Regions from separate parts of the Micromonospora sp. CA-248089 genome, predicted to be linked through region 3. Evidence: riboswitches for the same ligand, from Rfam matches in the RefSeq annotation. Region 3 holds a riboswitch; each other region holds the start of a gene.
What was found. A riboswitch is a leader RNA that binds a small molecule or an ion and turns the genes downstream of it on or off. The one in region 3 is predicted to bind cobalamin.

Region 1: another riboswitch for cobalamin. It lies ahead of ACQP26_RS12935 (ribonucleoside-diphosphate reductase subunit alpha); the one in region 3 lies ahead of metE (5-methyltetrahydropteroyltriglutamate--homocysteine S-methyltransferase).
Region 2: another riboswitch for cobalamin. It lies ahead of ACQP26_RS12955 (acyl-CoA thioesterase); the one in region 3 lies ahead of metE (5-methyltetrahydropteroyltriglutamate--homocysteine S-methyltransferase).

Annotation. Positions count from the first base shown of each region.
Region 1 is NZ_CP192016.1:2,734,567-2,736,822, reverse strand. It holds gene ACQP26_RS12940 (PrsW family intramembrane metalloprotease) at 1-709, opposite strand, end outside; cobalamin riboswitch at 829-1,045, shown strand; gene ACQP26_RS12935 (ribonucleoside-diphosphate reductase subunit alpha) at 1,161-2,256, shown strand, end outside.
Region 2 is NZ_CP192016.1:2,737,026-2,739,281, reverse strand. It holds gene ACQP26_RS12965 (response regulator transcription factor) at 1-129, opposite strand, end outside; gene ACQP26_RS12960 (DM13 domain-containing protein) at 231-797, shown strand; cobalamin riboswitch at 828-1,035, shown strand; gene ACQP26_RS12955 (acyl-CoA thioesterase) at 1,167-1,679, shown strand; gene ACQP26_RS12950 (LysE family translocator) at 1,683-2,042, shown strand; gene ACQP26_RS12945 (LysE family translocator) at 2,063-2,256, shown strand, end outside.
Region 3 is NZ_CP192016.1:4,111,213-4,113,468, reverse strand. It holds gene ACQP26_RS19350 (beta-1,3-glucanase family protein) at 1-649, shown strand, start outside; cobalamin riboswitch at 856-1,073, shown strand; gene metE (5-methyltetrahydropteroyltriglutamate--homocysteine S-methyltransferase) at 1,190-2,256, shown strand, end outside.

The sequences.
Region 1 (2,256 bases), 1.4 Mb from region 3:
TGAACACGTACGCGGGCTGGGTGCCGAAGGTGTCCCAGCAGGTGTGCAGCGTGACGGCGGCGGCGAAGGTGAGCAGGAACGCCGCCAGCTTCCGGCCGCCGGGCGCGGCGGCGAACGCGAACAACGCGGCGGCGGTCAGCCCGGTCCAGGCCAGGTGCGCGGCGGGCGCGGTGAGGCCGCGTACCAGCAGCGTCTGCTCGACCTCGCCGAGGTTGCCCTGCGATCCGACGAACGCGGCGAACGCGTAGCCCATGGTTTCCAACGCGGCGAACCCGGCGCCGGAGGCCACGCCGATCACCAGCCCTTCCGCCGGTGACCGGTGCCGGTGCCACAGCAGCAGGATGCCGGCCGGCACGATCAGCTTCGCGGTCTCCTCGGCCAGGCCGACGAGCGCCATCGGCAGGACGCCGAGCCGGTGCAGCGCGTCGTACTCCAGCCAGCCCGCCGCGACCACGCCGATCACGCCGCCGAGCAGCGCGGCGACGCCGACGACGGAACCGGGGACGGGGCGGCGGCCCGGGAGGCTCTGGGCGAAGGCCAGGAACGTGGCCGGGGCGACGGACGCGCCGAGCAGGATCAGCGCCGGCACGAACGTGACGGTGCCGGTGCCGGTGCCGGTGCCGGCCAGTGTCTCCAGCACCAGCAGGTGGAGCCCGACGCCGACGAGCAGGACCGCCACCCACGCCCAGCGGCGTCCGGTATTCCCCATACGCCGAGTATCGCGCCCGGCGGCGAGCGCCGGCATCGGGGGTAGGCACTGTGGACAGCGAGATCCATCCGACACGCCCGACACGACATCTGGTGTTGCCCAACCGCCCTCACCGCCATATATGGTGGTGCCGCAGCTGGTTCGGCCGAGTCCTCACGGGCGGGGCCGAGGCAAGAGGGAACCCGGTGGGAATCCGGGACTGCCCCGCAGCGGTGAGTGGGAACGACAGCCGTCAACAGCACTGGGCCACCGGCCTGGGAAGCGACGGCCGGTAGGCGACCGGCGACCCCGGTCGGGCCCACGAGTCCGAAGACCTGCCAGCGCGCCGTGCGCCTCCGCGTACGGCGGTCGGAGGTCGCGCGGGACGACCGACGCCAGCAGCCGGGCCGGCCCTGCGCCGCGCCCGTTGGCGTCTCCCGCCGTCTCCAGACGGTGACAGCGAGGAGAGGTCATGACGGTCGTGCAGGAGAGTCCCCCGTCCACCGGCGGCGGGTCCGAGCCCCGCCGGCTCGCGATGCGGGTACGCAAGCGGGACGGCGACACCGAGCCGGTGGACGTCAACAAGATCGTGCGGGCGGTCGAGCGCTGGGTCGCCGACCTGGACGAGGTGGACCCGCTGCGGGTGGCCACGAAGACGATCAGCGGGCTCTACGACGGGGCGACCACCGCCGAGCTGGACCGGTTGTCGATCCAGACCGCGGCGGAGCTGATCGGCGAGGAGCCGCAGTACTCGAAGCTGGCGGCGCGGCTGCTGGCCGCGTACGTGGACAAGGAGGTCCGCGGCCAGGGCGTGGCGAGCTTCAGCCAGTCGATCGCGTACGCCCACGGGCTGGGGCTGATCGGCGACGAGACGGCCGAGTTCGTGGCCCGGCACGCCCGCAAGCTCGACGACGCCGTGGACCCGGACGGTGACCGGCGGTTCGAGTACTTCGGACTGCGTACCGTGGCGGACCGCTACCTGCTGCGGCACCCGCAGACGCGGCTGGTGGTGGAGACGCCGCAGTACTGGCTGCTGCGGGTGGCCTGCGGGCTGTCCCGCACCCCCGGCGAGGCGGTCGGGTTCTACCGGCTGATGTCCAGCCTGGCCTACCTGCCCAGCTCCCCCACGCTGTTCAACTCCGGCACCCGGCACACCCAGATGTCGTCGTGCTTCCTGGTCGACTCGCCGCGCGACGAGCTGGACTCGATCTACGAGCGGTACCACCAGGTGGCGAAGCTGTCGAAGTTCTCCGGCGGCATCGGCATCGCCTGGTCGCGGGTGCGCGGCCGGGGCGCGCTGATCCGGGGCACCAACGGGCGGTCCAACGGCATCGTGCCGTTCCTCAAGACACTCGACGCCGGAGTGGCGGCGGTCAACCAGGGCGGCCGGCGCAAGGGCGCGGCCTGCGTATACCTGGAGCCGTGGCACCCGGACGTGGAGGAGTTCCTGGAGCTGCGGGACAACACCGGCGAGGAGTCCCGGCGTACGCACAACCTCAACCTGGCCAACTGGATCCCGGACGAGTTCATGCGCCGGGTCGAGGCCGACGGCGAGTGGTCGCTGGTCG
Region 2 (2,256 bases), 1.4 Mb from region 3:
CTCGGCGGCGGCGAGCGCGTCGGCCCCGTCGAAGGACAGCCGGACCCGGCAGCCATCCTGTTCCAGATACCGCCGGACGACGTCGCTCACCGTCCGGTCGTCGTCGACGACGAGCACGTAGCGCCCCATGCGCCAGACGCTACCCACCGGCGTCCCGGCACGGCGGCCCGCGGTCGACCCGTAAGCGGACGGAAAGATCTTTGCGGCGGGTCCGGGCCTACCGTCGGAGCATGGGCAGAAGACGTGTGGTGTTGGCGGGGCTCGCCGTCGTGGCCGTCACCGGTCTCGCGGTGGGTCTGTACCTGTTCCAGCCGTGGCGGCTGGTGACCGACCGTGAGGTACGCGAGGCGCTGCCGTCGGTGACGGAACCGCAGCCGCAGCCGGCCGGCACGAGCGGCCCGCCGCCGACCGTCGCACCGCCCGCCGACGTGGTCCTCGCCGCCGGGGACTTCGTCACGCACGAACACGACACGTCGGGCCGGGCGCAGCTGGTCCGTCTCGCCGACGGCCGCCGCCAGCTGCTCCTGCGCGGACTGGACACGTCGGACGGTCCGGACCTGCGGGTCTGGCTCACCGACCGGAAGGTGCTGCCCGGCCGGGCGGGCTGGCAGGTGTTCGACGACGGCCGCTGGGTCGAGCTGGGCCGGCTCAAGGGCAACATCGGCGACCAGGTGTACGACATCCCGGCGTCGGTGGACCTGGACGGGCTGCGCAGCGTGTCGATCTGGTGCAAGCGGTTCGCGGTGTCGTTCGGCGCGGCGCCGCTGGCCGCTGTGACGGGATCGGCGCCGGCCTGACGCCTGTGCCGCCGGCCCCGGACGCTGGGCTACGCTGCGGGAAGCGCTGGTTCACCCGGTCGGCGACGGCCGGGTGTCGTAAGAGGGAACCCGGTGTAAGTCCGGGACTGCCCCGCAGCGGTGAGTGGGAACGACCGCCGTCAACAGCACTGGGCCACCGGCCTGGGAAGCGACGGCCAGTAGGCGACCTCGTGTCACGCCCGCGAGTCCGAAGACCTGCCCGCGTCGCGCGTACCACCGGTGCGCGCCGCCGTCGACCTCGCGGGTGGGTCGGGCGGGTGACACGCCGCGCGGTACGCCGTCGGCGTGCCCTCGACGTGCACACCCCGGCCGGTCGGCGGTCCGCTTCTGCGAGGACGGAACCGCACTGTGCCCGACACCATCACGCTCACCGGCCGACCACCGTCGGCCTCGCACCTGACCCTGTCGCAGATCATGGACCAGCACCACACCAACCTGATGGGCACGGTCCACGGCGGGCGCATCCTCAACCTGATCGACTCGGTCGCCGGGGTGGTCGCCGCCCGCCACTCCGACGGTCCGGCCGTCACCGCCGCCATCGACGAGACCGCGTTCCTGCGCGCCGTGCGCGTCGGGGACGTGGTGCACGTCGACGCCCGGATCACCTGGGCCGGCCGCAGCTCGATGGAGGTGGCGGTGAAGGTCAGCGCGGATCGGTGGGACCGCGCGGTGCCGCCGGTGGACGTGGCGACCGCGCACCTGGTGATGGTGGCGGTGGACGACGACGGCCAGCCCCGGCCGGTGCCGCCGCTGCGCACCGAGACCGACGGCGACCGGCGGCGCTACCGGGAGGCGCAGATCCGGCGCGAACACCGGCTGGCGCTGCGCCGGGCCCTGCTCGACGGCGCCGGGGAGGGCTGAGCGGTGCTCGGACTCTCCGCCGCCACGCTCGCGGGCTACCTGGCCGCGATCGTGGTGCTCATGCTCACCCCGGGGCCGGACATGATGTTCGTGCTCGCGAACGCCACCCGGTACGGCGCGCGGGCGGGCGCGGTGGCCGCGCTCGGCGTCGCCGCCGGGGAGGCGGTGCACGTCGCCGCCGTGGTGGCCGGGCTCGCCACCGTCATCGCCGCGTCCCCGGTGCTGTTCACCGCGATCCGGTGGGCGGGCGCGGCGTACCTGATCGTGCTGGGTCTGCGGGCGCTGCGCGGCGCCGGCCGGCCGGCGCCGCCGCCGACCGGCCGGACGGCGGGGGCGGCCGGGCGTTCCGGCGCGGGCTGCTGACGAACCTGCTCAACCCGAAGATGATCCTGTTCAGCGTGGCGTTCCTGCCGCAGTTCGTCCGGCCCGAGGCGGGCCCGGTCGCGGCGCAGCTGGTGCTGCTCGGCGTGCTGTTCGTCGCGGTGCAGCTCACCGTGGACCTGGCGCTCGGCGTGGGCGCCGGGCGGTTCGCCCGCCGGTGGGGCGACAGCCGCTGGTCGCGGCGGGTCGACCGGCT
Region 3 (2,256 bases):
CTCGCGCACGCTCTGCGCCGCCCTCAACCGGGGCACGCTCGGCACCGTCGACACCCAGCCCAGCACGAACGCCGCCGACTTCTACCGCAGCAACCCCACCAACCAGTACGCCCGCCTGATCCACGCCAACATGACCGACGGCCGGGCGTACGCGTTCGCCTTCGACGACGTCGGCGGATTCGAGTCACTGGTGCACGACGGCGACCCCCGTTCGGCCGGACTGATCCTCAGCCCGTTCACCGGCGGTGGGGGCGGCAACCCGACCACCGGGGTGCCCGTGGTCAGCAACTGGAACAACAAGTGCATCGACGTGCCGAGCTCCAACTTCGTCGACCGCGTGCCGCTGCAGATGTGGAACTGCAACAACACCAACGCGCAGAAGTGGACGTTCAGCGGCACTGCCCTGAAGAGCCAGAACGACAAGTGCATGGACGTCGACGCCGGGTCCACCGCCAACGGGGCGGTGGTGCAGCTCTATACCTGCAACGGCACCGGCGCTCAGCAGTTCACCCTGAACGCGGCCGGAGACCTGGTCAACCTTCAGGCCAACAAGTGCGTCGACATCAAGGACCGGAACGGCAACGACGGCGCGAGGCTCCAGCTCTGGGACTGCACGGGCACGGCCAGCCAGAAGTGGCGCAAGGGCTGACCGGCCCTGCGACGGGGGCGGGGGCCGACCGCGAGTCGCTCCCGCCACCGGCAGGCCGGCGGACGACGAGTCAGGCGCCGGGCGAGCCGGCGGAGGCCGTTCTCCGCTCCGCTCGGGCCCTCTCGTCGCACGCAGGCACCTCGCTGCCGCGACGGCTCGCCGTCCCGCAGGGCGGACGCGCCGACCACGTCGGCTCACCGCCCCATACGATGGACAACGGTGCTGGTTCGCCGTGCCCGTGAAGGGTGCGGCGTCGTAAGAGGGAACCCGGTGTGAGTCCGGGACTGCCCCGCAGCGGTGAGTGGGAACGACAGCCGTCATCGAAGCACTGGACCGTGAGGTCTGGGAAGCGACGGCCAGTAGGTGACCGGATGGACCGGTCGCGCCCGCGAGTCCGAAGACCTGCCCGCACTGCGCACACCGTCCGGTGTGCGCCGCCGACGGTCGCTCGGGACGGCCGGTGCGGAAGCCGGTACGCCGCCTGTACCCCTTCCCTCCCTGCCCCGATCGGCCTCGTGTGCTTCGAGGGAAGGGATCTCCATGAGTACCGCATTCGGTCAGAGCACCGTGCTGGGCTATCCGCGTATCGGGGGCAACCGGCAACTCAAGAAGGCCGTCGAGGCCTACTGGGCGGGTCGGATCGACGCCGAGGAGTTGGCGGCGACCTCTGCCGTGCTGCGGGCGGAGGTCTGGCAGACGCTGCGCGACGCGCGCCTGGACGCGATCCCGTCCAACACGTTCTCCTACTACGACCACGTCCTGGACACGGCCGTCGCCGTCGGCGCGATCCCACACCGGTTCGCCCGTCTCGGCCTCGGCGATCTCGACACCTACTTCGCCATGGCCCGGGGTGTCGACGCCGAGCCGGCGCTCGAACTGACGAAGTGGTTCGACACCAACTACCACTACCTGGTTCCCGAGATCGGCTCCGACACCGCCTTCGCGGCGAATCCCGACAAGGCGCTGCGCGAGTACCGCGAGGCCCGCGAGCTGGGAATCGACACCCGGCCGGTGCTGGTCGGTCCGGCCACATTCCTGCTGCTGGCCAAGCCCACCGAGGCGGGCGGCGATCCGCTCGACCGGTTGACCGACCTGGTCGACGTGTACGCCGACATCCTGCGATCCCTCGCCGCGGCGGGCGTGCGATGGGTGCAACTGGACGAACCCGCCTACGTCGCCGACCGGAGCACCGCCGAGATCGACGCGCTGCGGGAGGCGTACACCCGGCTCGGCGCGGTGGAACAGCGGCCGGCGATTTTCGTCGCCACCTACTTCGGCGAGATCGGTGACGCGCTGCCCGCCCTGCTCGACACGCCGGTCGAAGCGGTTGGTGTGGATCTGGTGGCCGGGCCCGGCAACCTGCGGCGGCTGGCCGGTGCGGGCCCGTTGCGCGGCAAGACGATCGTCGCGGGCCTCGTCGACGGCCGCAACGTCTGGCGTACCGACCTGCGCGCCGCCGTGGCGGCTGGTGCCGCTGTCACCGCCCTCGCCGACCACGTCACCGTGTCCACCTCGTGCTCGCTTCTGCACGTGCCGGTGGACCTGTCCGCCGAGACCACTCTCGACGCGGCGCTGCGTCAGCGGCTCGCCTTCGCTCGGCAGAAGGT